2 regions of the Amycolatopsis sp. NPDC051716 genome follow, and region 2 is predicted to be linked to the other one. Evidence: riboswitches for the same ligand, from Rfam matches in the RefSeq annotation. Region 2 holds a riboswitch; the other holds the start of a gene.
What was found. Region 2 has a riboswitch for S-adenosylhomocysteine ahead of metH (methionine synthase). Riboswitches for the same ligand answer to the same signal wherever they lie in the genome.
Positions count from the first base shown of each region.

Region 1: another riboswitch for S-adenosylhomocysteine. It lies ahead of ahcY (adenosylhomocysteinase); the one in region 2 lies ahead of metH (methionine synthase).

Region 1 is NZ_JBFAZA010000048.1:9,812-25,591, forward strand. It holds gene AB0M30_RS42085 (LacI family DNA-binding transcriptional regulator) at 1-394, shown strand, start outside; gene AB0M30_RS42090 (discoidin domain-containing protein) at 403-2,109, opposite strand; gene AB0M30_RS42095 (discoidin domain-containing protein) at 2,584-4,797, shown strand; gene AB0M30_RS42100 (FAD-dependent monooxygenase) at 4,699-6,234, opposite strand; gene AB0M30_RS42105 (MBL fold metallo-hydrolase) at 6,231-7,193, opposite strand; gene AB0M30_RS42110 (MarR family transcriptional regulator) at 7,289-7,819, shown strand; gene ribA (GTP cyclohydrolase II) at 7,892-8,503, opposite strand; gene AB0M30_RS42120 (LysE family translocator) at 8,790-9,422, shown strand; gene AB0M30_RS42125 (cobalamin-independent methionine synthase II family protein) at 9,450-10,511, opposite strand; gene AB0M30_RS42130 (DUF3040 domain-containing protein) at 10,777-11,040, shown strand; gene AB0M30_RS42135 (DNA polymerase IV) at 11,055-12,080, shown strand; gene AB0M30_RS42140 (TetR/AcrR family transcriptional regulator) at 12,091-12,750, opposite strand; gene AB0M30_RS42145 (diiron oxygenase) at 12,840-13,730, shown strand; gene AB0M30_RS42150 (GNAT family N-acetyltransferase) at 13,772-14,254, shown strand; S-adenosyl-L-homocysteine riboswitch at 14,286-14,362, shown strand; gene ahcY (adenosylhomocysteinase) at 14,446-15,780, shown strand, end outside.
Region 2 is NZ_JBFAZA010000038.1:24,911-40,690, reverse strand. It holds gene AB0M30_RS38180 (hypothetical protein) at 1-595, shown strand, start outside; gene AB0M30_RS38175 (AfsA-related hotdog domain-containing protein) at 628-1,428, shown strand; gene AB0M30_RS38170 (carboxymuconolactone decarboxylase family protein) at 1,469-2,284, shown strand; gene AB0M30_RS38165 (HAD family hydrolase) at 2,281-2,982, shown strand; gene AB0M30_RS38160 (NAD(P)-dependent alcohol dehydrogenase) at 3,011-4,012, shown strand; gene AB0M30_RS38155 (cellulose binding domain-containing protein) at 4,354-7,116, opposite strand; gene AB0M30_RS38150 (sugar porter family MFS transporter) at 7,429-8,829, shown strand; gene AB0M30_RS38145 (LLM class F420-dependent oxidoreductase) at 8,882-9,742, opposite strand; S-adenosyl-L-homocysteine riboswitch at 10,045-10,123, shown strand; gene metH (methionine synthase) at 10,138-13,782, shown strand; gene AB0M30_RS38135 (FAD-dependent monooxygenase) at 13,764-14,915, opposite strand; gene AB0M30_RS38130 (hypothetical protein) at 15,050-15,780, opposite strand, start outside.

The sequences.
Region 1 (15,780 bases), on a different contig from region 2:
GGACTTCACGAGCGAAAGCGGCGAGGCGGCGATCCTCCAGCTCCTCGAAACGGGCCCGGAGTTCGACGCGGTCTTCGCGCACAACGACCTGACGGCGGCGGGGGTGCTGGCCGGCCTGCGCAAGGCGGGCCGCGCGGTGCCGGGGGACGTCGCCGTGGTCGGCTTCGACGACATCCCCCTGGCCGCACACACCCAGCCGCCGCTCACCACGATCCGCCAGCCGCTGCGGCTGATGGGCGAGACGGCGGCCGGGCTGCTGCTGGACCGCCTGGCCGGCGCGCCGGCGCCGGCCGCCCCGCTGATCGTCCCGACGGCGCTGGTGGTCCGCGAGTCGACTCAGGAGACGGTCAGCGTCGCCGACCGCGGCACGGTGCGCGAGGAATCACCGACGTAGCCCGGCGGTCACTGGTACACCCGCACGTAGTCGATGACCATGTCCTGCGGGAGCACGGTCCCCGCTCCCGGCGGCCCGGGGAAGTCGCCGCCGATGGCGTTGTTGAGGATCAGGAAGAACGGGTGGTCGTACACCCACGGCCCGCGCGTGCTCTCGACGGTGTCCCGGTTGATCGTCTCGAACGCGTTTCCATCGACGGAGAAGGTCATGTGCGAGGCGTCCCAGTCGAGGCCGAAGCGGTGGAAGCCGGCGGAGACGTCCTGGCCGAGGTCGAGCGGTGCGCCGATACCACCGGCACCGTTGTACGCCGGGGCGTGGATCGTCGAGTAGGCCAGGTTCGGGGACTTGCCGACGTGCTCCATGATGTCGATCTCGCCGCAGTTCGGCCACGGCGTGCCGCTGAAGAAGTTCGCGCCCAGCAGCCAGAACGCGGGCCACAGCCCCTGCGTGCCGGACACCTTGATGTTCGCCTCGACGTGGCCGTAGGTGAAGCTGAACTTGCCCGCGGTGTTGATCCGGCCGGAGGTGTACTGGCAGGTACCGCTGCCGCTGATCGGGTCGACCGGGCACGCGCTGCCCGGGGTGGCTTCCCGGCGGACCTGGATGACGAGGTTGCCGCGGCCGTCCTGCTTGGCGTTGTTGTTGTTCGTGTAGTACTCGAGCTCGTTGTTGACGCCGGGGCCGGTCTCGGCGGTCCACTTGCTCGCGTCCGGGTTCGCGCCCGCGGCGCCGTTGAACTCGTCGCTCCAGACCAGCGTGCCCGGGAAGTGCGGGGCCGGCGGCGCGGGCGGCGGCTGCGTCGGGTTGCCGCCGGTGCCGTAGACGTCGAAGCCCCACAGCGAATACCCGTAGCCGTTGGACCGGGCGGTGCCGTACATGCGGACGTACCGACCCGAGCCGTTGACGGTCAGCGTCTCCTTGAAGCCCTTGCCCGTGGTCGTCGAGTAGAGCGTCGTCCAGTTCGCGTTGTCGTTCGACACCTGGAGCTGGTAGGCGACGGCGTAGGCCGGGTCCCACTGCAGGACGACCTGGTGGATCGCCGCCGGAGCGCCGAGGTCGACGGTGATCCAGCCCGGGTCGACCCAGCCGGTGGTCGCGCTGGTCGCCCAGCGCGTGGCCGGGTCGTGGTCGAACGCCTTGGCCGGCAGGCAGCCGGGGCAGTTGCCGTCGTCCTGGTACGAGGACGCCTGACCGGACTTGCCGTAGGAGAGCAGGACGTCACCGGGCTGGGTCGTGCCGCCCCCGCCGTAGACCTGGAACTCCCACAGCGAATAGCCGTACTGCGTGGCGCGCTGGGTGCCGGTCAGCCGGACGTACCGGCCGCTGCCGGTGACGTTCAGGGTCTGCGTACCGCCGGTGGCGGTGGTGGTCGAGTAGAGCGACGTCCAGGTGTTGCCGTCGGCGGACGCCTGGAGCGTGAACGCCTTGGCGTAGGCGGCTTCCCAGTTCAGCACGACCTGGGACAGCTGCTGGCTGGAGCCGAGGTCGACCTGGAGGTACTGCGGGTCGCTGAAGCCACTCGACCAGCGGGTACCGGGGTCGCCGTCGACGGCGGCGGCCGCCGGGAACGCGGCGGACTCGGCGGAGGACGCCGTCACCGGACGGCCTTGGGAGAGCAGGACGGGCGCGGCCTGCGCCACCGGTGCGGTGAGCAGGGCGGCCAGGGTCAGGGCGAGGACGGCGAGAACCCGGGTCCTCGGCATGCGGCGTTGCATGGGCACCTCCACGGCGAACCGGCGCCGGGGCGGCCTTGCCCCGGCGCGGATCGGCTCACGTGGTCTCCGGCGCGGGTGTGGGTCCCGGCCGTCGGCACGCTCTTAGTTCAAGATATAAATAAAGAGTCGTAAAATGTCAACGGCCCAGCGCCGGGCGGTCGCGGCCGGCCCCGGACATTGGTCCGGGCGAGGAAAATCCGCGCCGGAGCCTTGACTCCGCCGAACCCGGCGCTGTTAACTGCGATCTCACCGACGGAACCGGTTCCGTGACCGCCAGCCGGGACGGCTCCGCCGCGACACACCCTTTCGGGCTGACTGGTTCGCGCTCCTCGCACCACCCGGTACCGCTCTTCCGGCTCACGGCGCCGGGCGGGTGCCCGGACGCGAACCCGCCGCACCACCCGACGCCGGCGCGAGCTGTGGGGCTCGCCCGGTCCGTTTCGCACGTCCTCCCCCCGATCAGCAGGCAGGCCGATGAGATCAACGACGTTCTCCCCCGTACACCGCCTCCTCGTCATCGCCACCACCTTCGTCACCGCGGTCACCACCGCGGCGGTGGTCGGCTCCGCACCGGCGCAGGCCGCCGCGTGCGGCACCACCAACCTCGCGCAGGGCCACCCCGCGACCGCGTCCTCGGCCGAGAACGGCGGGACACCCGCGTCCGCCGCGGTCGACGGCAACACCGGGACCCGGTGGTCCAGCGCGTTCGGCGACCCGCAGTGGCTGCAGGTCGACCTGGGCTCCGCGCAGCAGCTCTGCGACGTGATGCTCAGCTGGGAAGCCGCCTACGCGAAGGCGTTCAGCGTCCAGCTGTCCACTGACGCGACCAGCTGGACCACGGCGTACTCGACCACCACCGGCGCCGGCGGCACGCAGACGGTGGCCCTCACCGGGACCGCCCGCTACCTGCGGGTCTACGGCACCCAGCGGGCGACCGGCTACGGCTACTCCCTGTGGGAAGTGGCCGTGCACGGCAGCGGCGGCGGGACGACCATCCCGCCGACCGACCCGCGCAACCCGGACCTCGGGCCGAACGTGTCGGTGTTCGACCCGTCGACCCCGGCCGCGACGATCCAGAACCGGCTGACGCAGCTCGCGAACCAGCAGCACACGAACCAGTTCGGCAACGAGCGTTACGCCGTGCTCTTCAAACCGGGCAGCTACAACGCCGACGTCAACCTCGGCTTCTACGAGCAGGTCGCCGGGCTGGGTCTCTCCCCCGACGACGTCAACCTCAACGGTCACGTCCGCGTCGAGGCGGACTGGCTGCAGCAGGGTGACAACCCGGCCAACAAGGGCAACGCGACCCAGAACTTCTGGCGGTCGGCCGAAAACCTGTCGGTGACGCTGCCGGCCGGCCAGGTCGAGCGCTGGGCCGTCGCGCAGGCCGCACCCTACCGCCGGATGCACCTCAAGGGCAGCCAGATCCAGCTGTGGAACGGCGGTGACGGCTGGGCCAGCGGCGGCCTGATCGCCGACAGCAAGATCGACGGCGTCGCCGTTTCCGGGTCGCAGCAGCAGTTCCTGACCCGCAACAGCGAGCTGGGCGGCTGGCAGGGCGGCGTCTGGAACATGGTGTTCGTCGGCTCGACCGGCACCCCGCCGGCGTCGTTCCCGAACCCGCCGGAGACCGTCGTCGGCCAGACGCCGGTGATCCGCGAGAAGCCGTTCCTCTACGTCGACGGCTCGGGCAGCTACAACGTGTTCGTCCCGGCGCTGCGGCAGAACTCGTCCGGCACCAGCTGGGGCCACGGCGCACCGGCCGGGCAGTCGATCTCGCTCAGCGAGTTCTACGTGGCGCACCCGTCCGACTCGGCTGCGACGCTCAACGCCGCGCTGGCCGCGGGCAAGCACCTGCTCGTGACCCCGGGTGTGTACCACCTCGACCAGGCGCTGAACGTCACCCGCCCGGACACCGTGGTGCTCGGCCTCGGCCTGGCGACGCTGATGCCCACCAACGGGACCGCGGCGATCACGACGTCCGATGTGGACGGCGTGAAGATCGCCGGGCTGCTGATCGACGCGGGTGCGGTGAACTCGCCGGTGCTGGTGCAGGTCGGCCAGCCGGGCTCGAACGCCGGCCACGCGGCCGACCCGACGTCGCTGCACGACGTGTTCTTCCGGATCGGCGGCGCGACCGTCGGGAAGGCCACGCAGACGCTGGTGGTCAACTCGAACAACGTCATCGGCGACCACATGTGGCTGTGGCGCGGCGACCACTCGAACGGCGTCGGCTGGAACGTCAACACCGCGGCGAACGGCCTGGTCGTCAACGGGGCGAACGTGACGATGTACGGCCTGTTCGTCGAGCACTACCAGCAGTACGAGGTGCTCTGGAACGGCAACGGCGGGCGGACGTACTTCTTCCAGAACGAGATGCCGTACGACCCGCCGGACCAGGCGTCCTGGTCCAGCGGCGGCGGCCGGCAGGGCTGGGCGGCGTACAAGGTGGCCGACTCGGTGACCAGCCACGAAGGCTGGGGACTGGGCAGCTACTGCTTCTTCAACACGAATCCGTCCATCGTGGCCAGTCATTCGTTCGAGGTGCCGAACAACGGCGGCGTCCGGTTCCACAACCTGGTGTCGGTGTCACTCGGCGGGGTCGGCACGATCGCCCACGTCATCAACGATTCGGGTGATGCCGCGAACACCGGGCACCAGGTGAGCCCGCTGGTCTCCTACCCGTAACACGGCGGCGACGTACGCGTCCGGGCGGACCAGCCAGGCTTCGCCCGGACGCGCACCCAGCGCCCCGCCCAGCGGGATTTCCACCGACCGCACGCCCACCGCCCGCACGCCCGGCGTCGTCAGGAGCAGGAACCCCTGCCGCGCCAGGTCGCGCAACCGTCCACTCGCGACGGTGACGTCCGGGAGCAGCACGCCCGGTCCCGGCGGCGGCAAGGCGCCTCGCGGCGGCCGGCCCGCGAACGGCCGTTCCGGGTCGGGCGTGGTCAGCGGCGAGTCCACGTACCAGAACGGTTCCGCCAGCCGGCCCGAGTCGACCTGCTCGCCGGCGGCCGGGTCGTGCGCCGCCCGGGTGAGGACGTCGAGCCGGTGACGGCGCCGCTCGTCGTCCTGGGGCACCAGGAAGTCCATCGTCGCGGTGGTGACGGCCGCGTTCTCCACCGCCGCCGCGTGCCGCTCGGTGTGGTAGCTCTCCAGCAGCTCCTCCCCCGCGTCGCCGCGCAGGACGGCGGCCAGCTTCCAGGCCGCGTTCTCCGCGTCGGCCACGCCGGAGTTGAGCCCGCGCGCCCCGAACGGCGCGACGAGGTGCGCGCAGTCCCCGGCCAGCAGCACGCGCCCGACGCGCATCCGGTCGACGAGGCGCGTGTGGAAGCGGTACACCGACCGCCAGAGCACCTCGTAGGGCACCGGGCCGATGATCGCCCGGATCCGCGCCTCCATCGCCCCGCCCGACTCCTCGGCCGCGAGGTCGTAGTCCTCGGGCACCTGCCAGTCGATGCGGAACCGCGAGCCCGGGCACGGGTGGATGAGCACCTGGCGGCCCGGGTTCCACGGCGGGTCGAACCAGAACCGCCGCTCGGCCGCCCAGCCCGGCAGGTCGGCGCGGATGTCGCAGATCAGGAACAGGTCCCGGAACGACACCCCTTCGAGGTGCTGCCCGAGCGCCCGCCGCACGGTGTCGCCCCGCGCGCCCGCGCAGGCGATCGCGTAGTCGGCCTCGATCCGGCACGGCCCGGCTCGCGTCTCGCACCGGATTTCGACGCACCCCGGCTGGGTGAGGCCAGTGACGCGGTGGCCGCGGCGGACGTCGATGAGCGGCTCCCGCTCGATCAGCTCGTCCAGGACCTCCTCGACGCGGGCCTGCGACAAGTTGACGAACGGCGGCAGCGCCGAGCCACCGTCGGGGAGCTTCAGCGAAAACAGCTCGGTGGCGCGGTGGAACGTCCGCGCGGTCGTCCAAGTGAGGCCCTCCTCGGCCAGGCAGCCCGCGCCGAGCGACGCCCAGACGTCCAAAGTGTCCCGTTGCTGGCAGATAGCCTTGGACCCCACGGGATCGCGCACCTCGTGCTCGTCGACGAGCACGACCGGTACACCCCGGCGCGCCAGCAGCAGCGCGGCCGTCTGGCCGACCGGGCCGCTGCCCAGGACGGCGACCCTCATCCTTGGAGCTGGTCCCAGACTTCGCGGTCGCGCTCGGCCGTCCACACGACCGGCCGTTCGATGCCGCCGAGCTCGTCCCACAACCGGGAGACGTCGAAGGGCAGGCAGTGCTCGAAGATCGGCCAGTGCCCGTACTGGTCGTTCAGGGCCGCATGCGTGCGCTCGAAGGCTTCCTTGAGCGTGCCGCCGGCGTCGCGGACCGCACCGACCTCGCGGAGCATCGTGTCCAGGAAGTGCCGGGTCTGCGCGATGGCGGCGTCGACCGCCGCGCGGCCGCGGCTCACTCCGCCGCGGCCGCCGATCAGGGTCTCGGCCCCGAAGGCGGCCACCCGGTCCAAAGTGGACGACGCCCAGTCGCGGTGGAACGCGTCGCCGGTGTACAGCGCGGCTTCCGCTTCCACGAGGTCGCCGGCGTAGAGGATCTTCTGCCGCGGCAGCCACGCCACGATGTCGCCTCCGGTGTGCCCTCGCCCGCAGTACTGCAGGACGAGGTCGCCGCGGTCGCCACCGAGGTCGATCGTGAGCCGGTCGGAGAAGGTCAGCGTCGGCCAGGTGAGGCCGGGCACCGACTCCGCGCCCTTCGCCAGCCGCGGCATCCGGCCGAACTCGCTTTCCCAATCCTCCTTGCCGCGCTCGGCGACCAGGGCGCGGGTGTTCTCGTGCGCGACGATCACGTCGGCGTCGAACGCGGACGCGCCGAGCACGCGCACGGCGTGGTAGTGGCTCAGCACCAGGTACCGCACCGGCTTGTCGGTGTGCTCCCGCAGTTTCGCGAGCCACTCCCCGGCCGCGACGGGCGTGGCCAGTGCTTCGAAGCAGACGAGGAAGTCCTCGCCTTCGATCGCGCCGATGTTCGGGTCGCCCTCGGCGGTCAGCGCCCAGACGCCGTCCGCGAGGTTCTCGAGGGTCTGCGCTTTCTCCGCCAGGTCGGCCGAAGAGGCGAAGGCTTTCTTCGTCACGGCGAGCGCTCCTTGATCGTCAAAGGATTGACTATCGGGCCAGGCTAGCCCGCCGGACCACGGCGGGGAACCCTCCTTCCCCTAACCTGTCCGGCATGACCGACCGACCGGCCGACCTCGACTACCTCTCGTTCGTCGACTACGCGATCGGGAAGACGCAGGCCGAGCTGCCCACGACCGACCCGGTGGCGATGCGCCTCGGCCTCACGCTGCACCGGCTGGCCGGCGCGCTCGTCTACGACTGGGAGTCGACGGTCCACCGCCCGCGCGGCTGGAGCTGGGCCGGCTTCCGGGTGCTGTTCGTCCTGTGGCTGGCCGGCCCGCTGGAGTCCCGCCACGTGGCCCGGCTCGCCGGGATGAGCCGCGCGGCGGTGTCCGCGCTGGTCAAGACCCTGGAGCGGGACGGCCTGGCGACGCGCACCGCGGTCCCCCACGACCGCCGCGCGGTGCAGCTGGCGCTGACCGAAGCGGGCCACACCGCGGTGACCGACGCCTACCAAGAGCACAACGAGCGCGAGCAGGCCTGGGTGGCATCCCTGACCCCGGCGGAACAGACCACCCTGATCGGCCTGCTGGAGAAACTCACCACGAGCCCCGCGGCCGCGGCGGCCCAGCGCCTTACCTGACCCTCCAGGTACGCAACCCGACCCTCCAGGCACGCGAACCGGCCGCCCGGGTACGCGGCCCGGCCGCGTGGGTCAGCTGGCCAGGCCGGGCAGGCTGAGCGTGTGCCCGGTCTGCTCGGCCTTCGCCCGCAGGTACCGGACGTTGTTCTCGGTCGCGAACACCCCCGTCGGGACCCGGTCGCGCACCGCGATCCCGGCCGCCCGCAGCTGGGCCGCCTTGTCCGGGTTGTTCGACAGCAGGTCGACCCGGTCCACCCCGAGCGCACCCAGCATCTGGGCGGCGACCGTGTAGTCGCGGGCGTCTTCGGGCAGCCCGAGCGCGGCGTTCGCGGCGTAGGTGTCGAGGCCGCCGTCCTGCAGGGCGTACGCGTCGAGCTTGTTGTACAGGCCGATTCCCCGGCCCTCCTGGCGCAGGTACAGCAGGTACCCGCCGGTCTCGGAGATCCGCGCGACGGCCTCGGCCAGCTGCGGGCCGCAGTCGCAGCGCGCCGACCCGAAGACGTCGCCGGTCAGGCATTCCGAGTGCGGCCGCACCAGTGGCACCTCGCCGGGCGTGCCCAGGACGAACGCCAGGTGCTCACCGCCGTCGGCCAGGCCGCGGAAGGTGACGGCTTCGGCGTCGACCGCGATGCCGCCGTCGAGCCGCAGCGGGATCCGCACCCGCGTCCGCACCCCGGCCGTCATGCCCTCGCCCCTGGAATCACCCACAAGATCGACCCTACACGAAGTTCAAATTCGAACACCGGCCCCCGAGCACCGTGCCTGGAGGGTCGACACGCGTGTTTAGACGGTCGACACGCGTGATCAGCAGGACGACACGGCCACTTCCCCGCCCGTGCCGTGTCGACCCGGGAATCACGCGTGTCGACCTTCTGATCACGTGTGTCGGCCCTCCGATCACGCGCGCCGGCTCGAACCGGACGGTGCGAGGCGGGAAAACCGGTGGCGGCCGGGTCGTATTCTCGGGGGCATGATCCCCGGTGCCACCGCCGCCTCGTTCCTGTTGGTCGTCGTGCTCGGGGCGATGTCGCCCGGGCCCGACTTCGTCGTCGTGACGCGCTCGGCGCTCGCCGGCGGGCGGCGGGCCGGGATGGCCGCCGGGCTCGGGATCGCGCTCGGTGTCTTCGCCTGGGTGGTCGCGATCGCCCTGGGTGTCGCCGCCGTGCTCACCGCGTCGGCGGTCGCGTTCACCGTGGTCAAGCTGGCCGGCGCGGCCTACCTGGTGGTCCTCGGCGTCAAGGCGTGGCTGGCCGTGCGCCGCGGCGAGTACCGGGACCTCACCGAGACCACCGGGACGCGCCGGCTCGAGGCCGGGGCCGCCTTCCGGCAGGGCCTGGTGACGAACCTGCTCAACCCCAAGGTCGCCGTGTACTTCCTGGCCCTGCTCCCCCAGTTCCTGCCCGCCGACGGCTCGACCCTGCAGACGCTCGAACTGGCCGCGATCGCCACCGCGGGCACGATCCTGTGGTTCGTCACCCTCGCCGTCGTGGTCGGGGCGCTGAAGCGGTTCTTCAGCGCCGGCCGCGTCCGCCGGGGCCTCGACGCCCTCCTGGGCACCGTGCTCGTCGCCCTCGGGCTGAAGGTCGCCGCCGAAACGGCGTGAGCCCGGCCCCGGGCTCACGCCGTCCACTCAGCCGAGCTGCTCCGACGCCAGCCGCGTGCCCTCGACCCGCGCCGCGATCTTCGCGAACGCGATGTCACGCGAGGTCGACGTGTCGTCGGCGAACGGCGAGAACCCGCAGTCGTCGCAGGTGCCCAGCCGGTCGGCCGGCACGTACTTCGCCGCGGTGAGCACCCGGTCCCGGACCTCCTCCGCGGTCTCCACCCGCGGGTCGATCGGGTCGATGACCCCGACGAAGACCCGCTGGTCGGCCTTGAGGTGCTCGGCGATCACCCGCAGCGCCCGCTCCGGGTCGGCTTCGCTGGCCAGCTGGACGAAGAAGCGGCCGGCCTTGAGGTCGAACAACGCCGGCAGCAGGCCCGCGTAGTCGACGTCGAGGCTGTGCACGGAGTCCTGGTCGCCACCCGGGCAGGTGTGGACGCCGATCTTCGCGCGCTCCTCGGCGGTGAACCGGTCGAGCACGGCGTTGTTGAGCTCGACGAACTGGCGCAGCAGCCCGCCGGACGGGTCGAGCTTCAGCGACAGCCGCCCTTCGGTGAAGTCGATCTGCACGCTGTCCGCGCCCGCGTCGAGGCTGCCCCGGATGTCCGCCTCGGCCTCGTTCACCAGGTCGGCGACGAACTGGTCTTGCGAGTACCCATCGATGCCGCCGGCCGGGTAGATCAGCGACACGGCGGACGCGGCGATCACCGCCTGCTTGACGGGCCGGTCGGTAAGCGTTTTCGCGCGCGTCAGGTACGAGTCGGCGTGCGTCGCGTAGCGGAACGGGCCGGCGGTCAGCCGCGGCAGCTGCCGGGTGTGCCCGTCGGCGAACGGGATGACGACGCCGTCGGGCGCCAGGGCTTCCAGCCCGGCCAGCGGGTACGTCGCGAAGCTCGGCTTGCCCTGCTCTCCGTCGGTCAGCACCGGCGAGCCGGTCTCCTCGAACCGGCGGATGGTGTCGGCCAGCGCCCGGCTCTCGAGTTCGGCGAGCTCGGCGGCGTCGAGCCGGCCCGCGGCGAACTCGCCGAGGCCTTCGACGAGGTAGGCGGGACGCGGGATGCTGCCGATCGGTTCGGTGGGCAGGGTCATGAAAGTCCTCCGGCTGGTTGACGGGCCCGGCCGGTCACCGGCACGACGGCAGGACGTGGCCACCCGGCCGCCCCCACCCGCCGTCCGGGCCGTGACCGGCGACGTTCTCGGGGCAACTTAACGTGGCCGGAGCCGGTCACAGAGCGCGGATCACCCGGTCGGACCAGAGAAAAGCACGAAATGAGAAGGCGTTTGGCGGTTCGCCAGGAGGACGATTGGGTATTCGCTACGGCGATACGGCGGGTTCGGCGCCGAAGGAGGCCCGATGCTCAGTCACCACGACCGCACCGAGCTCGAGAAGATCGAGCGCACCCTGGAGCTCAGCGACCCGGATCTGGCTGCCGCGTTGCGCGACGGCCGGCGCCCGAAGTCGCGCGGGCTCCGGAGCGCCGTCCTGATCTTCTTCGATATCACCGCCGTGACGCTGCTGGTCTTGGGCTTGGTACTGCCCGACCCGGGCGTGACGCTGTGCGGGATCATCGCGCTCACCGCCACCGTCTGGACCCACGTGGCGCGGCACCGGATCTGAGGCAGACTGGGCGGGTGAAGTGGGTCCTGCACGTCGACCTCGACCAGTTCATCGCCGCGGTCGAGATCGCCCGCCACCCGGAGCTGCGCGGGAAGCCCGTCGTGGTCGGCGGCAACGGCGACCCCGCCGAGCGCGCGGTCGTCGCGACGGCGTCGTACGAGGCCCGCGAGTTCGGCGTCCAGTCCGGCATGCCGCTGCGGATCGCCGCCAAGCGCTGCCCGGACGCCGTCTTCCTGCCCAGTGACCCGGACGCCTACCTCGAGGTGTCGGCGCGTGTGATGGCCGCGGTCCGCGAGCTGCCGGTCGTGGTCGAGGTGCTGGGCTGGGACGAGGCGTTCGTCGGCGCGGAGACGGCCGACCCCGAGGCGCTGGCCGCCGCGATCAAGGAGGCGGTGGCGCGCGAGACGGGCCTGTCGTGCGCGGTCGGGATCGGGGACAACAAGCTGCGGGCCAAGCTGGCCACCGGGTTCGGCAAGCCGGGCGGGATCTACCGGCTGACGCGGGAGAACTGGTGGGAGGTGATGGCCACCCGCCCGACCGACGCGCTGTGGGGCATCGGCGGCAAGACGGCGAAGAAGCTTGCCGAGCTGGGCATCACCACGGTCCTGGACCTGGCCGGGGCCGACCCGGCGGAGCTCGCCGCGCGGTTCGGCCCGAAGACCGGCCCGTGGCTGCGGCTGCTCGGCGGCGGCATCAGCGACGCCGAGGTGAGCGCGACCCCGTGGGTGGCCCGCTCCCGCAGCCGCGAAACAACGTTCCAGCGCGACCTGACGGACCCGGCCGAGATGGCAGCCGAGGTCACGGCGCTGGCCCAGCGCGTCGCCCAGGACGTCCTCGACGAGGGCCGCCCGGCGGCGCGGGTGGCGGTCAAGGTGCGGTTCGTGCCGTTCCTGACCCACACGCACAGCATCACGCTGCCGGAACCGACGTCGGACGCGGCCGCGCTCGACCGAGCGGCGCGGGAGGTGCTCGGGATGTTCGAGCTGACCCGGGCGGTCCGGCTGCTGGGCGTGCGGGCCGAATTCCCCCGCGAGGACTAGCTCTCCGGATCTACAGCCCGTCCGGCAGCGGCAGCGGCCGGTCCGGGTCCAGCTCGACGCCGCCCGCTCGCAGGGTGTGGTCCAGCATCGCCCAGATCGTGCCGGTGAGCTGCGCGGTCAGCTGGGGCAGGCTCAGCGCGCCCGGGTGGTCGAGCCAGCGGGTCGTCGCCGATTCGACGTAACCGACCAGGCCGAACGCGATGGTGTCCGCCGGGGCCGGGTCCAGCCCGAGCGCCGTCAGGTAGCCGGTGAACAGCCGGCTGAGGTGGCGGGCGATCGCGCCGCGGACGTCCGGGCGGTCGTCCGCGGCGCCCGGCTGCGCGCGGGCCAGGTAGCGGTGCAGGTGGGCGTGCTCGGTCAGCCAGCGCAGGTGCGTCGAGATCACCGTGGAGATCATCTCGTTCGGCGAGCCTTCGGGGTGCCAGAGCGGCGCCAGGTCGGCCGTCACCAGCTCGGCCGCCCGCTGGGCGATCGCCCGCCGGAGGTCTTCCGCGCCGTCGAAGTGCCGGTACAGGCGGGTGCGCGCGACGCCGGCGCGTTCGGCGATCTGCTCGGTGGACACGTCCGGGCCGTGCTCGGCGATGGCGGCCAGCGCGGCGTCGACGAACTCCGCGCGCCGCCGTTCCTGCTGGCCCGCCCAGCGCGTCGCCCGTCCGTCGACCTTGGTCACGGCGAAAGCCTACTCACGCGCCGCCGGGCGGTGTACGCTCCCGAAGTAGCTAGTACACCGCGTACCCCCTACTTTTTTCGGAGGCCGCCATGGGCGTCGAGGCCCAGGACCGGGACGTCACCGCGGCTCGCCTGCTCAAGAGCTCGGCGAAGAACAGCTACGACCCGCACGTCGACATCGACTGGGACGCGCCGCTCGCCGAGGGCAAGGCGTACATGCCGCTCGAGCGCGTCTCCCTCTACGGCACGGAGCTCTGGGCGAGGCTGACGCCGGAGCAGCGGATCGAGCTGTCCAAGCACGAGATCGCCAGCATCATGAGCGTCGGCCTGTGGTTCGAGATCGTCCTGATGCAGCTGCTCGCCCGGTACGTCTTCGACCTGGACGCGCGCACCGAGCACGCGCAGTACGCGATGACCGAGATCGGCGACGAGACGCGGCACTCGGTGATGTTCGCCCGCACCGCGCAGCGGCTCGGCGTCCCGCGGTACGGCGTCCCCAAGGTGGTCCACCGCGCCGCGAAGGTGTTCGGCGCGACCGCCGCCGGCCCGTCGATGTTCGCCAGCGTGCTGGTCGCGGAGGAGACCACCGACCGGCTCCAGCGGTCGATGATGGACGACGACGGCATCCAGCCGCTGATCCGCTCGGTCAACCGCATCCACGTGGTCGAAGAGGCCCGGCACGTCCGGTTCGCGAAGGAGGAGGTGCTGCGCGAGACCCCGAAGCTGTCGAAGGCGGCCCTGCAGCGGCACCGGCTGCGGACCGCACTGGTGGCGTTCGGCGTGATCGACAGCATGGTCGACGCGCGGATCTACCGCAGCGTCGGGATCGACCCGCGGGAGGGCCGCGCGGCAGCGCTGGCGAACCCGCACTTCCACGAGACCCGCCGCTGGATGGCGGAGAAGATCGTGCCGTTCCTGCGCGACGCGGACCTGATCGGCGGCCGCTCCGAAGGCATCTGGCGGCGCGCGCACCTGCTCTAAATCCTTCGCGCCGGGGTGCCGGCTTCGGCCAGGATGGCCCGGTGATCACGATCAGGACGGCCCGCACCGGCGACGAAGCCGCGCTCGCCGAGATCGACCGGCGAACCTGGACCTCGGCCATGTCCCCCGCTCCCCCGCCGCCACCCGGCACACCCTTCTTCGACGGGGACACCCGGCCCGAAGACGTCCTGGTCGCCGAGCAGGACGGCGTGGTGACCGGGTACGTCCGGCTCGCCGAAGGGTTCGCCATCCCCGCCCACCGGCACGTCCGGGTGATCGGCGGGCTCGCCGTCGACCCGCGGCGGCAGCGGCTCGGCATCGCGCGCCGGCTCGTCGACGCCGCCGTGGCCGAAGCGCGGGAGCGCGGCGCCCGCAAGCTGACGCTGCGGGTGCTGGGTCACAACACCGGCGCCCGCCGGGTCTACGAACGCTGCGGGTTCGTCGTGGAAGGCGTGCTGCGGGGCGAGTTCCGCATCGACGACACCGACGTCGACGACGTTCTCATGGCCCGCTCGCTCGCTTGACAGCCTCGCCGCGGCTTTGCCATCCTGGTTCCGGGCCGAGAGGCGCTGCGACGGAATCCTTTCCGCCACGCTCGGCCCGGAACACGACTCCAAGGGCGCCTCCCGTGCGGGAGGTGCCTTTCTCGTTGTCCGCAAGGACTTCGTGCTGCCTCCCGAGCGTTTCGCCGACGAACTCCGGAGTGCATCGAAGCATGAGTGACAAACTGCAGAACCGCAATGGCCTCGACTTCGCCGTGGCCGACCTCGCGCTGGCCGACGCCGGCCGCACCCAGCTGCGGCTGGCCGAGCACGAGATGCCCGGCCTGATGGCGATCCGCCGCGAGTACGCCGCCGCGCAGCCGCTGAAGGGCGCGCGCATCGCCGGGTCGCTGCACATGACCGTGCAGACCGCCGTGCTCATCGAGACCCTGGTGGCGCTCGGCGCGCAGGTGCGCTGGGTGTCCTGCAACATCTTCTCCACCCAGGACGAGGCCGCCGCCGCGGTCGTCGTCGGCCCGCAAGGCACCGTCGACGCCCCGGCGGGCACCTCGGTGTTCGCGTGGAAGGGCGAAACCCTCGAAGAGTACTGGTGGTGCACCGACCAGCTCTTCGCCTTCCCCGGCGGCCAGTCCCCGAACATGATTCTCGACGACGGCGGCGACGCCACGCTGCTCGTCCACAAGGGAGTCGAGTTCGAGGCGGCGGGCGCGGTCCCGCAGCCGTCCGAAGAGGACCCGGAGGAGTACCGGATCGTCCTCGAGACCCTCCGCGCGAGCGTGGCGGCCGACGGTGACCACTTCACCCGCATGGCCAAGGAGATCCGCGGCGTCACCGAGGAAACCACCAACGGCGTCAAGCGGCTCTACAAGCTGGCCAAGGACGGCGAGCTGCTCTTCCCGGCGATGAACGTCAACGACTCGGTGACGAAGTCCAAGTTCGACAACAAGTACGGCATCCGGCACTCCCTTGTGGACGGCCTGAACCGGGCCACCGACGTGATGATCGGCGGCAAGCGCGTCCTCGTCTGCGGCTACGGCGACGTCGGCAAGGGCGCGGTCGAGGCGCTGCGCGGCCAGGGCGCCCGGGTCGCGGTCACCGAGATCGACCCGATCTGCGCGCTGCAGGCCGCCATGGACGGGCTGGACGTCGTCGAGCTCGACGACGTCGTCGAGACGGCCGACATCTTCATCACCACCACCGGTAACTTCGGCATCATCTCCGCCGCCCGGATGAGCCGGATGAAGCACAACGCGATCGTCGCCAACGTCGGGCACTTCGACAACGAGATCGACATGGCCGGGCTGGCGAAGCTGCCGGGCGTCGTGAAGAACGAGATCAAGCCGCAGGTGCACGAGTGGACCTTCCCGGACGGCCACGCGATCATCGTGCTGTCCGAGGGGCGGCTGATGAACCTGGGCAACGCGACCGGGCACCCGTCCTTCGTGATGTCGAACTCGTTCACCAACCAGGCGATCGCGCAGATCGAGCTGTTCACCAAGCCCGGCGAGTACGCCACCGACGTCCACCGGCTGCCGAAGCACCTCGAC
Region 2 (15,780 bases):
GGCGTTCTGGGCCGGGAACGGCATCGAGTCCGCTAAGCTCGCCGCCGACGGGCTCAACTACCAGGTGGGCGGGCGCCTCACGGACGCCCCGCTCATCCTCGCCGAGGCGCGCGGCTGGTCGTCGGTGCGGGCGGAGCGGCAGGTGCTGGACGCGATCGCGCGCTGGACGGCCATCGAGGACCCGGACCTGGGGGCCGGCGGGGAGGACAGCTTCTTCAACATCACCAAGGACCGGCGGCACTACATGGCGGGCAACGCGCTGCTTTCGGTCGGGCAGGCCTCGGCCGCGCTGCGCGAGTTCTCCACCGCCCGCGAAGCCTTCGAAAAGCTGTCGACGGAAAACCGCTGGGAAGCCATGGATCCGATGATCCGGATCGACACGGGCCGCGCCCACCTGCGGCTCGACGACCTCGACGGCGCCGCCGCGCAGGTCGGACCGCTGCTGGAAGCGGGGGTGGGCAAGCAGCCGGACATGGTGCGCGCCATGCTGAAGCTGATGGTCACCGAGCTGGCCGCGCCGCGCTGGCGGTCGGCCACGACGGCCCGCACCATCGCCGAAGCACTCCAGGACGCCCACGCTTCGGCGCGGCCGTGACGCCAGACCCGACCCGGACGGAGGCGCCCGAGGTGGCACCGCACGACGTCTCGTGCCCGATGACCCCGTGCGCGGCCTGGGCGTTCGAGGGGCGCACCCGGCGGGACGTCGTCGTGGTCGCCGACCGCTTCGCGCAGTTCGCCCGGGAGGACCGGGTGTTCACGCTGTCGGGCCTGCTGGCCCTGCTCGGCCCCGGCGGCCCGGTGGTACCGGGCTGCCACTGGATCGTCCACTTCGGCCAGGGCATCGACGCGACCGACGCCGAGCGGCTCGAAACCGCTTGCGAGAAGAGCGAAGGAACGGTGTGCCTCGCGGACCCGGCCACGTTCCGGCGGCCGTCCGAGCCACCCGTCGTCGTCCACAAGGACCGGCCGGAGAACGTCCTGCTCGCCGGCGTGCACAGCCCGGCCCCCACGCACTGCCGGGCCGAGCTGCGGATCCACCGCGACAACGAGCTGGTCCTCGACCACCACACCGGCGAGCACGTGCAGGGCATCGTGATCATCGAGGCGATGCGGCAGATCTGCATCGCGCAGTTCGAGACCGCGATCCGCCCCGGGCTCTCCCCGGTGGCCTACGCCGGGGTGTGGAAGCGGATCGACCTGTCCTTCCAGGACTTCCTGTTCCCGCTCCCGGCCACGGTCGAGTCGCTGATCGTCGAATCCGACCTCGACCGGGACACCCACCTCAAGTTCCGCGCCACGACGTCGGTGCGCCAGCAGGGGCGCACCGTGGCCACCGCCGGCATCGAGTACTCGATGATCGCCCAGGGGCGCGTCGGCACCCTCGAACGCCGCAAGGCCGGCCAGGCCACCCGGGCCTACCTCGGCTGAGCCGCGGCCGGCCCCGAACCGGAAGGGAAACCACTCCACGATGTCCGACCTGCAGCAGCAGGACCGCTCCGCGTCCTTCGCCCAGGGCTTGAAACTCATCCAGCAACTCGGCGGGGCCGACCGGCCGGCCGTGCTGGACCTGTTCGAGAGCATCGGGGAGGCGGAGTTCGGCGAGCAGTGCGTCGGGTTCATCTACGGCGACGTCTACCACCGGCCCGGCCTGCCGCTGCCGGAGCGGCAGCTGGTGACCGTCGCCGCGCTCACCGCCCTCGGCTACGCCGGTTCGCAGCTGCAGTTCCACGCCAAGGCCGCGCTCAACGTCGGCTGCACCCGCCGTCAGCTGATCGAGGCCGTGATCCACGTCAGCTCGTTCGCCGGGTTCCCGGCCACGCTCAACGCCTTGGGGGCCCTCAAGGCGGCCTTCGCGGGGCTGCCCGAGGAGGAGCCGGCCCCGGCCGAAGAGGTCGCCGACGTGCCGTGGGCGGGCATCGAGGACCGCTACGAGCGCGGCCTGGCGGCGATGCGGGCCGTCGACGGCGAGGCGGGGGAGAAGGTCGCCGCGGGACTGCGGGACATCGCCCCGGACCTGGCCGCCTACATCGTCGAATTCACCTTCGGCGAGATCTACACCCGGCCGCACCTGAGCCTGCGCCACCGCGAGATCGTCACGATCGCCGCCTGCGTCGCCCTGGGTACCGCGCTGCCGCAGCTGAAGGTGCACATCCACGGGCTGCTCAACGTCGGCGGCACCGAGCAGGAGGCCGTGGAAACCGTGCTGCACCTGGCGTTCTACTGCGGCTTCCCGGCCGCGCTCAACGCCATCGCGGCCGCGCGGGAAGTGTTCGCGCAGCGGTGAGCCGGTTCGAAAAGCTGCGCGTGGTCGCGCTCGACTGCGACGGCGTGCTCATCGACGACACCTACCTGGCCATGATCGCCCGGTTCGTCACCGAGCACGGCGGGCGCTACGACGCCGCGGCCGAGCGGGACGTCATCGGGCTGCGCGACATCGTCGTCGCCGAAAAGATCACCCGCCTCTGCGGTCTGGACCAGCCGGCCGAGCAGACGCTGAAACAGCTGTGGGCCGCGCGGCAGGACTACCTGGCCGAGCACCCGATCCGGGTGGCCGAAGGCGCGCGGGACTGCCTGGAGGCGCTGGCGAAGCTCCCCGTGCGGCTGGTCTGCTACGGCGGCCGGACCCGCGAGCACACCTTCGACCGGTACCTGGGTGACTTCGCGGACCTGCTCGATCCCGAGGTGGGTTACGTGAGCATCAACGAGCACCGTCCGGGCGTCGACCACATCACGCGGACCGTGTTCGGCGTCGCCTTCGACGAAATCGTGTTCGTCGACGACGTCAGCCGGGTCGCCGAGGACGCCCGCGCGCACGGCGCCGGGTTCGTCGGGTTCCCGTCGAGCCCCGCTCACGCGCGGCAGCGGGAGTTCATGGCCGCCCTCGGCGTCCGCCACTTCGCGACCTCGCTCGCCGGACTCACCCCGGAACTGCTGGCGGCCGTCGACGGCGAGCTCGCGGCTTCGACACACTGGCCGCGGTGAGGCGTGTCCCCGACCTCTTGGAGCTGCTGTGAAGTTCTTTTCCCTGCCCCGCCCCGGCGCCGGGCTCGTCCTGGGCGAGCGGGACGTTCCCGAGCCCGGTCCCGGCCAGGTCCTGGTCCGGCTGCGCGGGTGGGCGGTCAACGCCCGTGACCTGATGATCCTCAAGGGCTTCTACCCGAAGCCGGTGAAGCCCGACGTGATCCCGCTGTCCGACGGCGCGGGCGAGGTCGTCGCGGTCGGTGCCGGGGTGCGGGCCTGGACCACGGGCGACCGGGTGGCGGCGACGTACTTCCCGGACTGGCTGGCCGGTCCCGGCACGCCGGAGAAGACCGCGGACGACCTGGGCGGCACTCTCGACGGCGTACTCGCGGAGTACGCCGTCTTCGCCGAGGACGCCCTGGTGGCGGTGCCCGCGCACCTCGACTACGCCGAAGCCGCCACGCTGCCCAGCGCCGGCGTGACGGCCTGGCGCGCCGTCGTCGAGGAAGGCCGGCTGACGCCGGGGCAGACCGTGCTCACCCTCGGCAGCGGCGGCCTGTCCACGTTCGCGCTGCAGTTCGCCGCGCTCGGCGGCGCCCACGTCGTCTCGACGTCCGGCTCGGACGAGAAGCTCGAGCGGCTGCGCGCGCTCGGGGCGGCCGAGACGCTCAACCACGTGACCACCCCGGAGTGGGGAGCGGCGGTGGCCGATCTGACCGGCGGCGGTGTCGACCACGTCGTCGACGTCGGTGGCGGCGGCACGATCGGCCAGTCGATGCTCGCCGCGCGGTACGGCGGGCACGTCAGCGTCGCCGGCGTCCTGACCCACGAAGGCGCCGCCGACCCGATCCTGGTGCTGGTCAAGCAGCTGACCCTGCGCGGCCTCACCAACGCCTCCCGCGAGACGTTCCGGGCGATGAACCGGGCGATCGAGCGGACCGGCCTGAAGCCGGTGATCGACCGCCGGTTCGCCTTCGACGAGGTGGCCGAGGCGCTCAAGCACCTGGAGTCCCGGACCCACGTCGGGAAGGTCGTGCTGGAGAGTGCCTGAGCCGGCGCTGTCCGCCGGGTAACTTTTGCCCGCCCGGGTGGGTATTTTCGGCACCTCTTCAGCGTGTTTCCGCAGCTCAGCGGGGTTATGAACAGCCGAAAAAGTCCCCTTTGGGCAGGAATGGCGGCTGCCGTCGGCACCGGGAAGAGTGGACCTCACCGGGGATGTCGCCCCGAGCAGGCTGCGGCTGCTCGGGGCCGAGGCCCCGGACTGGGGGCGCGGGGAGGGGGTTTCAACCGCCTGGGGGTGGGTTGAAACCCCCTTCCCGCCCGCGCTCCCCGAGGTCGCGAATGACTCATTCGGACCTTGGCGGCCCCGAACGAGTCATTCGCGGCACCTGCTCAGGACGTCGTGCAGGCCTTCCCGTTGAGCGAGATCGCCGCGGGCTTGCCGTTCACCGTCCCCGCCGTCCCGGTGAACCCGAACTCCGCGCTCCCGCCCGCGGGGATGGTCTTGTTCCAGCCCGCGTCCAGCGCCGTCACCGCCGCGCCGTTCTGGGTGACCTGCGCGTTCCACGCCTGCGTCACCCGCTGCCCGTCGGCGTAGGTCCACGTGACGGTCCACCCGGTCACCGCGGCGGTGCCGGTGTTGCCCACCTTCACCGAGGCCTGGAACCCGCCCTGCCAGTGGTTGGTGATCGTGTAGGCCGCGGTGCAGGACCCCGACGGCACCGGCGTGGTGGTCGTCGTGGGCGTGGTGGTGGTCGTCGGAGTCGTGGTCGTCGGGGTCGTCGTGGTGGTGGTCGGCGTGGTGCTCGTGGGCGGCGGTGGCTCGCTGCCCCCGGACTCGCCCACGATCACGCCGCGGCCGTTCGTGCCCACGTACACCCGGCCGTACACGCGCGGATCGCCGGTCAGCGCCGCCCCGATGTTGCCGTACTGGTGCCGGTCGTCGTTGATCCGCGTCCACGAAGCTCCCGCGTCGTCCGAGCGGAAGATCCCGCGCACCCCGCCGATGCCGGCGATCGTGTACAACGCGGCATACGTCCGGCCGGGCGCGGCCTTGCCGAACCCGATGTTGTCGGCTTCGGCGACGTTCGCCAGTTTCGTGAAGGACGCTCCGGAATTCGTGGAGTGCCACAGGCCGTACGCCGCGCCGGAGCCGCCGGCCAGCCAGATGTCCCCGGCCACGCCCGGCATCGCCTTGAAGTGCGCGGAGCCGGCGGGCAGCCCGGTGGCCGCGGTCGCGGTGAAGTTCGCACCGCCGTCGGTGCTGACGTAGAACCTGCCCGCCGCGAACCCGTAGAACCGCTTCGGGTCGACCCGGTCGGACTCGACCACCGCGCCGGCCGGGAGGCCCGCCGACGCCGTCCACGACGAGCCGAAGCCGACGGAGTAGCTGACGTTCGCGCCGTCCGGGCTCCAGACGAACCGGCTGCCGTCGGCGGCCGCGGCCACCGTGCCGCCGCTGGCGTTCCCACCCGGCTCCGCTCCCTGGAACCAGTTCTTCCCGCCGTCGGTGGAGAAGGCGATCCGGTTGTCGTTCGGCCGCGCGGACCGGTCGAGCGTGCCGGCGCGCACGATCGTCGCCGGGTTCAGTTCGGCGTAGTCGAGGCTGGTGGTCGTGGTGAACACCGGCTGCGTGAACATGGTGGCCGGGACCGCGTCGAGGCTGTCGTGCCGGAACCCGCCGATGTCACCGAGGCCGGACAGCAGGGGAGCGCCCGAAGGCGGGCTGATCAGGTCGAGCACCGCGGTCTCTTCGAGGCCGCCGACGACCGGCTTGATCGTGATCTTCCCGCCGCTGTCCCACTTCGTGAGATCGGACGTGCCGTAGATGGTCGCGCCGGTGCCGTAGAGCAGGTGGTTCGAGTCGAAGGGGTCGATCTCCACCGACTCGGTCATCCAGCCGAGCTTGGGCGAGGGCACCGGGGGAGCGGCCTGGACACCGAAGGTCAGCCACGGCACCGAGGAGACGTCCTGCGTGTAGCGCAGCGACCGGTCGGGGTAGCTCGAGAAGTCCCAGATCCGGGTCCAGGTGGCGCCGCCGTCGGTGCTGCGGAAGAAGATCACGTCCGGCCACCACGACACCTGCGTGGCCACCATCAGCGTGTTCGGGTGCTGCCGGTCGATCGTCAGCCCGCTGTAGCCGAAGTAGTCGTCGGAGCTGTCGGAGGGGATCGGGCTGATCCGCGTCCAGGTGCCGGTCTTCGTGGCGTACTTCCAGACGTCGCCCTTCGCGCCGTCGTAGGGGCCGCCGGTGTCGCTGGTCGCGAGGTAGAGGTAGCCGCCGGCCGGGTCGACGACGCCCTTGTGCGCCAGGAACCCGGTGGGCTGGCCGGCCAGCCGCGCCCACGTCGTGCCGCCGTCGGTGCTGCGGTAGACGGTGTTCTGCTTGTCCGCGACACCGGCGTAGATCGTCTGCGTGGTGCTCCCGCGGGTGCCGGTCGACGGGTCGAACGTCACCCAGGTGACGCCTTCGATGTCGCTGGAGTAGCCCGTCGTGTCGCTCGGGTCGGGCGCGTAGTTGCCCGGGTTCGGGAAGCTGGTGACCTTCGCCCACGTGACACCGGAGTCCGTGCTGCGCCACAGCCCGTTCCCGCTCGGCGCGCCGAGGTAGAGGACGCTGTTGCGGTTCGGGTCGATCGCGAGCCGCTCACCCATGCCGCGGCCGGGCATGTTGCCGCCGAGCTTGAACGGCAGCGCCGCCGCCTGCCAGGTGGCGCCGCGGTCGGCCGAGCGCAGGATGGCGCCGTTGTTCGGGTCCCAGCTGTTGGTGTACATCCCGGCGGCGACGTAGACGCGGTTCGGGTCGACCGCGTCGGTGGCGAGGCTGACGACGCCGTTGTGCCCCCAGTCGGTCCAGCCGACCGAGTCCAGCAGCGGCAGCCAGCGGCCGGTGGCGGTGTTCCACCGGTACGCCCCGCCGATGTCGGTGCGGGCGTAGACCAGCCCGGGTTCGGTCTGGTTGAAGACGATCCCGGGGACGAACCCGCCGCCGGCGATCTCGGCGTTGCGCCACGTCGTGGTGGCGGCCGCCGGCGCGGCGGGGGAGGCCGGTGCGCCGGCGGTGACCGCGACGACGGCGGGCACGAGAACGGCGAGCGCACTGGCGAGCAGCCGTCTCGCTGACCGGAACCCGACGGGGGAATGAGTTTCTGGCACGACGTTGTGCACCTCTGCCTCCACATTCTGGGAGCGCTTCCAGAGGGACGGTAAACCAGTGTTCGGAGCGTTGTAAAGCGTTCGACGATTTCGGCGATCCACACTGTCCACAGTGGATCAGAGACGGAGTGGGACCCGGCTTCGCGTCCGGTGGGTGCCGCTTTTGCCGGAATCACATACGTGAATGACGATCAGGTGTCTGAATTGTTATCGCGGATCTTCTTGCCCGCCATTTTCCGGCGTGTGAGTGTGGTGGCCGCTGGCTGGACTGGACCTACGCTCGACTGCACTCAAGAAAGAGGCGACCCGGCAATGACCGATCAGTCAAGTACACAGACAGCATCGGCGCGGCACATCGGCCGAACAACGTTGTACTTCTTCGGCGCGCTCGGCGGCATCCTCTTCGGCTACGACCTCGGCGTGATCTCCGGGGTGCTCCCGTTCATCGGGAAACTGTGGGCGCTGACCAGCTGGGACAAGGGCGTGATCACCGCCAGCCTGTCGGTCGGTGCGATCGTCGGCGCGCTGTTGTCCAGCCGCACCAACGAAGCCCTCGGCCGGCGCCGCACGATCATGGTCGCCGCGGGCATCGTCATCGTGGGCACGCTGGCGGCGAGCTTCTCGCCGACGTTCGTGCTGCTGGTGCTCTCGCGCCTGATCATCGGGCTGGGCATCGGGCTTTCCTCGTCGACCGTCCCGACCTACCTGTCCGAACTGGCCCCGGCGAAGTGGCGGGGCGCGATGGGGGCGCTCAACCAGATCTTCATCGTCCTGGGCATCCTGATCGCGTTCCTGGTCAGCTACTGGCTCGGGCCGATCTCGGCGTGGCGGTGGATGTTCGCCGGCGCGATCGTGCCGGCGGTGATCCTGCTCATCGGGCTGGTGTTCCTGCCGGAGACGCCGCGCTGGCTGGTCAAGAACGGCCAGGAGGACGAGGCGCGGCGGGTCCTGGCCAGCGCGCACGGCAGCAGCGTGAACCTGGACGAAGAGATCGCGACCATCCACGAGGTCATCCGGCTCGACACCGAGGAGAAGCCGCGCATCCGCGACCTGTTCTCCGGCTTCGTGCGGCCGATGATCGTCGTCGCGCTGCTGCTCGCGATCGGCCAGCAGTTCAGCGGCGTCAACGCGATCAACGCCTACTTCCCGACGATGCTCATCGGGCTCGGCTTCGCCACCCAGGCGGCGCTGCTGTCCGGCGTGCTGCTGGGCGTGACGAAGTTCCTGTTCACCGCGTGGGTCGTGTTCGTGGTGGACCGCTGGGGCCGCAAGCCGCTGCTGCTCATCGGCAACGTCATCATGGTGGTCACGCTGGTGGCGGCCGGCCTGGTCGTGCTGAACGTCCACGACACCGGCACGCGCGGCCTGCTGATGCTGGTGATGATGGTGCTCTACCTGGTCGGGTACGAGCTGGGCTGGGGCGCGGTCGTCTGGGTGATGATGTCCGAGGTGTTCCCGCTGAAGTACCGGGCCACCGGCATGGGCGTCAGCAGCGTGGTCCTGTGGGCGGCGACGGGCATCGTGAGCGCGGTGTTCCCGATCATCTCCGACCCGAAGTCCCTCGGCATCGGCGGCTCGATGTTCCTGTTCGCCGGGGTGAACGTGGTGCTGTTCGTGCTCACCAAGTGGCTGGTCCCGGAGACCAAGGGCCGCAGCCTGGAACAGATCGAACTCGACCTGCGGGCCCGTCAGGGCGTCGCGGCCAAGAGCTGACCCCGGGGGGTCGAACACCGGCGGGGCACGGATTCGTCCGTGTCCCGCCGGTTCAGTGCGCGGGCACGGCGGCGAGGCCGAGCTTGCCCGCCAGCCGCCCGATCCAGGCTTCGACCTCGTCCGGCGCGCGGTCGGGAAGGCCGAAGATCGTCTCGGTCACGCCCAGGGAATCCAGGTGCGCCAGGCGTTCCGGGTCCGGCCGCTCGCCGAGCGCGCAGATCAGCGGAGCACCTTCGCGCCCTTCGGCGCCCCAGATTTCCTTGAGCAGCGTCACGTGCCCGTCCAGGTCGGTGTCGGCCGGCGTGGTGAGCCAGCCGTCCGCGTGGCGGGCGATCCAGCGGAACGTCTTCTCGGTCGGGCCCGCGCCGAGCAGCACCGGGATGTGTGCCTGGACCGGCTTCGGCCACGCCCAGCTCGGTCCGAAGGAGACGAACTCCCCGGCGTAGGCGGCTTCCTCCTGCGTCCACAGTGCACTCATCGCCTCGAGGTACTCGCGCAGCGCGGTGCGGCGGCGGTTCCCGGGCACGCCGTGGTCGGTCAGCTCGTCGACGTTCCAGCCGAAGCCGGCGCCGAGGGTGACCCGGCCGCCGGAGAGGTGGTCGAGGCTGGCGATCGTCTTGGCGAGGGTGATCGGGTCGCTCTCGACCGGCAGGGCCACGGCGGTCGAGAGCCGGATGCGCGAAGTGACCGAGGCCGCCGTCGCCAGCGCGACCCACGGGTCGAGCGTGCGGCTGTAGCGGTCGTCGGGCAGCGACGCGTCCCCGGTGCGCGGGTGCGGTGACTCGCGCTTCACCGGGATGTGGGTGTGTTCGGGGACGTAGAAGGTCGAGAACCCCGCGGCTTCCGCGGCCCGCGCCGCGGCCGCCGGGGTGATCCCCCGGTCGCTGGTGAACAGCACTGTTCCGTAGTCCACCGGGGGAGCTTATTAGAACGTGTTTCAGTTTTCAAGCCGGCTCGGCAGTACGAAAAGTGATGACGACAACCGCGGAGAGTAACATTGTGCGCCGATCGAACGATGGTGGAAGCGGCCCGGGTAAGCAGGCAGGGAGCAGAGTGCCGCCTGCCGGGTGCGGCATGGTGGACGGATCCGAACCGATCGCGACGAGGAGGCAGCGTGGCCGGTACATTCCTTTGTGGACAGACAGCGTCCCAGTCCGTGGACGCGCCGGCGGGGCGGGATGGCGTGCGCGGGCCCGGTTCCGATACCGTGGACCACAGGCCGAGAGGCGCTGCAACGGACCACGGGGTCCGCCACGCTCGGCCGGGAATGACCAACCAAGGGCGCCTCCCGATCGAGGGAGGCTGCCGGTGAACACCCCGCACGAGTCCACGGCGTTCGACGCGACCGCACGCCTGCGCGAGCTGCTCGATCAGCGCGTGGCCGTCTTGGACGGCGCCTGGGGCACCATGCTGCAGGGCGCCGGGCTGACCCCGGCCGACTACCGCGGCGACCGCTTCGGCGACCACACCCACGACGTCACCGGCGACCCCGACCTGCTGAACCTCACCCGCCCGGACGTCATCCTCGACGTCCACCGCCAGTACCTGGCCGCGGGCGCGGACATCACCACGACCAACACCTTCACCGCGACCGGCATCGGCCAGGCCGACTACGGCCTGCAGGCCCACGTCCACGAGATGAACGTCCGCGGCGCGCAGCTGGCCCGCCAGGCCGCCGACGAAGTGGGCGGCAAGTTCGTCGCCGGCTCGATCGGCCCGCTCAACGTCACGCTCAGCCTGTCGCCCAAGGTCGAAGACCCGGCGTACCGGGCCGTCACGTTCGAGCAGGTCAAAGCCACCTACGCCGAGCAGATCGCCGGGCTCGCCGAAGGCGGCGTCGACCTGCTGCTGATCGAGACGATCTTCGACACGCTGAACTGCAAGGCCGCGGTCGCCGCCGCGCGCGAGGTCGCCCCGCACCTGCCGCTGTGGATCTCCGTCACCATCGTCGACCTGAGCGGGCGGACGCTGTCGGGGCAGACCGTCGAGGCGTTCTGGAGCTCGATCGAGCACGCGAAACCGCTGGTCGTGGGGGTCAACTGCGCGCTGGGGGCGGCGGAGGCGCGCCCGCACGTCGAGGAGCTCTCCCGGCTCGCCGACACCTACGTCGCCTGTCACCCCAACGCCGGCCTGCCGAACTCGTTCGGCGGCTACGACGAGACGCCGGAGGAGACGGCGGGGCTGCTCGGCGGGTTCGTGCGGGACGGCCTGGTCAACGTGGTCGGCGGCTGCTGCGGCACGACACCGGCGCACATCGGGAAGATCGCGGCCGCGGCGAAGGGCCTCAGCCCGCGGGAGGTGCCGGCGCCGCGCACGCACATGCGCTTCAGCGGGCTCGAGCCGTTCGCCATCGGTGCCGACACCGGGTTCGTGATGATCGGCGAGCGCACCAACGTCACCGGCTCCAAGCGGTTCCGGCGGCTCATCGAATCCGGCGACCACCAGGGCGCCGTCGACGTCGCGCTGGAGCAGGTCCGCGGCGGGGCCAACCTGCTCGACGTCAACATGGACGCCGACCTGCTCGAATCCGAGCAGGCGATGACGACCTTCCTCAACCTGATCGCCACCGAGCCCGAGGTGGCCCGGATCCCGGTGATGGTCGACAGCTCCAAGTGGACCGTGCTCGAGGCCGGGCTGCGCTGCCTTCAGGGCAAGGGCGTGGTCAACTCGATCAGCCTCAAGGAGGGCGAGGAGCCGTTCCTCGCCCAGGCCCGCACGATCCGGAACTACGGCGCCGGCGTCGTCGTGATGGCCTTCGACGAACAGGGCCAGGCCGACACCGCCGACCGCAAGGTGGAGATCTGCGGCCGCGCGTACGACCTGCTGACGGAGAAGGCGGGCTTCGCGGGCGAGGACATCATCTTCGACCCCAACGTCCTCGCCGTCGCCACCGGCATCTCCGAGCACAACGGCTACGCGAAGGCCTTCATCGAGGCGCTGCCCCGGATCAAGGAGCGCTGCCCCGGCGCGCGGACCAGCGGCGGCATCTCGAACCTGTCGTTCTCCTTCCGCGGCAACGACGTCGTGCGCGAGGCCATGCACTCGGCGTTCCTCTTCTACGCCGTCCAGGCCGGCCTCGACATGGGCATCGTCAACGCCGGCCAGCTCGCCGTCTACGAAGACATCCCGAAGGACCTCCTCGAGCTGGTCGAGGACGTGCTCTTCGACCGGCGCGAAGACGCCACCGACCGCCTCGTCAGCTTCGCGGAGAACGTCAAGGGCAGCGGCACCAAGCGCGTCATCGACCTCTCCTGGCGCGAAGGCACGGTCGGTGAACGGCTGTCCCACGCGCTGGTGCACGGGATCGTCGACTACATCGAAGACGACACCGAAGAGGCGCGGCAGCAGATGGCGCGGCCCCTCGAGGTCATCGAGGGCCCGCTGATGGACGGCATGAAGATCGTCGGCGACCTGTTCGGCTCCGGCAAGATGTTCCTGCCGCAGGTGGTCAAGAGCGCGCGCGTGATGAAGCGGTCCGTCGCCTACCTCGAGCCCTTCATGGAGGCGGAGAAGGAGAAGGCGCGCCAGGAAGGCCGCCTGGCCTCCACCGGTGGCCAGGGCAAGATCGTGCTCGCCACGGTCAAGGGCGACGTCCACGACATCGGCAAGAACATCGTCGGCGTCGTGCTCGGCTGCAACAACTACGAGGTGATCGACCTCGGCGTGATGGTGCCGGCGGCCAAGATCCTCGACACCGCGGTGACCGAAGGCGCCGACGCCGTCGGGCTCTCCGGCCTGATCACGCCGTCGCTGGACGAGATGGTCGCGGTCGCCACCGAGATGCAGCGGCGCGGCCTGAAGCTGCCGCTGCTCATCGGCGGCGCGACGACGTCCCGCCAGCACACCGCGGTCAAGATCGCCCCGGCCTACGACAACGTCACCGTGCACGTGCTCGACGCGTCGCGCGTGGTCGGCGTGGTGTCGGACCTGCTCGACGCGGACCGTTCGGTCGTGCTGGCCGAGAAGAACCGGGCCGACCAGGAGGTGCTGCGCGAGCAGCACGCGAGCAAGCAGCGCCGCCCGCTGCTCACCCTCGAGCAGGCCCGCGCGAACCCCGAGAAGGTCGCGTTCGACGGGCTGCCGACGCCGGAGTTCACCGGCGTCCGCGTGCTCGAGCCGAGCATCGCGGAACTGCGGGAGATGGTCGACTGGCAGTTCCTGTTCCTGGCCTGGGAGCTCAAGGGCAAGTACCCGGCCATCCTGGACCAGCCGGTCGCCCGCGAGCTGTTCGACGACGCGAACACCCTGCTCGACCAGATCATCGCCGACGGCGGTTTCACCGCGAAGGGCGCGTACGCGTTCTGGCCGGCGCACAGCGAAGGCGACGACATCCTGCTCGACGGCGAGTACGCGCACGTCAGGTTCCCGATGCTGCGGCAGCAGACGGAGAAGCCCGCCGACCGCGCGAACCGCTGCCTGGCCGACTACATCGCGCCGGTCGGCGACCACCTCGGCGGCTTCGCGGTGGCCATCCACGGCGCCGAGGCGCTGGCCAAGCGGTTCGAAGCCGAGCAGGACGACTACCGCGCGATCATGGTCAAGGCGCTGGCCGACCGGCTCGCCGAAGCGTTCGCCGAGCACATCCACCTGCGGGCCCGCCGCGACTGGTTCGAGCCGGACGCGCAGCCGGAGCTGGAAGACCTGCACGCGGAGCGGTTCCGCGGCATCCGCCCGGCGCTCGGCTACCCGGCCAGCCCCGACCACAGCCAGAAGCGCGAGCTGTTCGAGCTGCTGGAGGCGGACGAGCTGGGCATGGCCCTGACCGAGTCGTACGCGATGACGCCGGCGGCGAGCGTGTCCGGGCTGATCTTCGCCCACCCGGACTCCCGCTACTTCACCGTCGGCCGGCTCGGCCGCGACCAGGTCGAGGACTACGCCCGCCGCAAGGGTGTCGAGATCGCCGAGGTCGAGCAGTGGCTGCGGCCGAACCTGGCTTACGAGCCCGGGGCGTAGTCCGGCAGCTCGATGTCCGTGGCGAACCTGTCGGTCGCCTTGAGCATCAGGCCGAGCAGGAAGCGGGACTTGAACGTCCGGTCCCGCAGCTTGATCCGGAGCCGGGACGGCGGCGCGAGGAACGGGCCCGCGCTGCCGCGTTGCGAGACCTTCGCGTAGTCCCGCATCAGCTGCTCGTAGCGGGCGAAGGCGACCCGGTGGTCGCCGCCGGCTTCGAGCAGTTCCCCGGCGAGCACGTACGCGCCGACGACCGCCAGGCCGGTCCCGAAGCCGCCGAGGGTGTTGCCGTAGGCCGCGTCGCCGAGCAGCACGACCCGGCCGCGGGCGTAGTGGTCGATCGTGACGCGGCTGAGCGAGTCCAGGTAGAACTCCCGGGCCTGCGGAATCCTGGCCGTCAGCTCGGGCAGCCGCCAGCCGCCGCCCCGGTAGGCGTCCATCAGCAGCTGCCGCTGCCGGCCGGTGTCGGTGCGGTCGTAGTCCAGCTCGGGCGAGGCGAACACGAAGAACGCCGACGCCTTCGGACCGCCGACCGCGGCCATCCGGCCCGGCTCGTTGTACATCACCGCGTCGCCGTCGGCGATGTCTTCGCCGAGCTCGGCCAGGGCGTAGTGGTAGCCGAGGTACCGGACGTAGCCGCGCTCCGGGCCGAACGCCAGCCGCCGGACGTTCGAGTGGATGCCGTCGGCGCCGACGACGAGGTCGAACCGGCGCGGCTCGGCGTGGGCGAAGGTGACGTCCACACCGTCGGCGGTTTCGGTCAGGGACGTGATGGTGTCGCCGAAGAGGTACTCGCAGCCCGAGTGCGCGGAGAGGATTTCGGCGAGGTCGCCGCGCCGGATTTCGATGTCGCCGCCGGTGAATTCGCCGGGGATCACGGCCCGCGCGCGGCCGGCGGCGTCGACGATCGTCTGGTCCTGCCCGCCGGTCTGGCGCGCCAGGACGTCGTCGAGGATGCCCATGCGCTCGAGGACGGTCCGGTGGGTGGCGCCCTTGAAGTCGACGGATTGGCCGCCGGGCCGCAGCGCGGGCGCGCGTTCGACGACGGTGACGGTGCGGCCGTAGCGGGTCAGCAGGCCGGCGAGGGCGGGTCCGGCGATGCTCGCGCCGGAGATCAGGACGGTCGGGTTCTTCATGCGGCCGAGCTTCGCCAGGGCCGCTTACCACTCCCTGGCCAAGCGCTGACGGCCGCCGTCAGCCGCGGGGGCGCCCCCCGTTTTCCACGCTACCGGAGGGCACCGACAGTTCCGGACCTTCGCCGGCGGGCCCGCTACTCGACCGCGCCCGCCTGGGCGAGCAGGTTCTGGTACCAAGCGTCGTACGGGTGGTTCGTCGCCGGGTAGTTCGCCAGGGGAGCGGTGGCCTGGCTCGCCGAGTCGAAGTCCCAGCCGCGGACCAGCTTGCCCGCCTGCCGGGCCGCGGTGATGAACGCCGGCTCCGTCGCCGGGGCGCCGTAGAACAGCGCACCTTGCTGCAGCTCCGCGCTGTCACCCTTCTGGAACTCGTCGAAGGCGACCTGGCGGTAGCGGATCCGGTCGCCGCCGACCCGGTCGGTGTCGGCCCGCAGCGTCTGCGCCGAGGTCGGGCCGTCGGCGCCGGTCCACACGGACACGGTGCGGCCGGCGCTGGTCGCCGTCGCCTTCGCGAACGGCGCGTCGGAGGTCTTGGCGTTGCCCGTCCACGACACCGTGGTCCCGGCCAGTACGCCGGTCCAGGCCCAGTTCTGGCTGCCGCTCTGGCTCTGGTGGATCTCCCGCAGGTGCGTCGCGTCGGTGAAGGCGACCGTCGGCAGCACGCCGTTGTCGTACTGGTGGCTCGCCTGCCAGGTGATCTCGCCGTCCGCGCCGAGCTTGCCGGCGTGGTACCAGAGCGTGGTCGCGCCCTGCGACTGGTGCACCTCGACCAGGTCGCCGTTGTCGTTGAGCGCGACGGCCGGCGTCTGTCCGCTGTCGTACTTCCCGTGCCGCAGCCAGGTGACCCGCCCGTCCGCGCCGTAGGTCC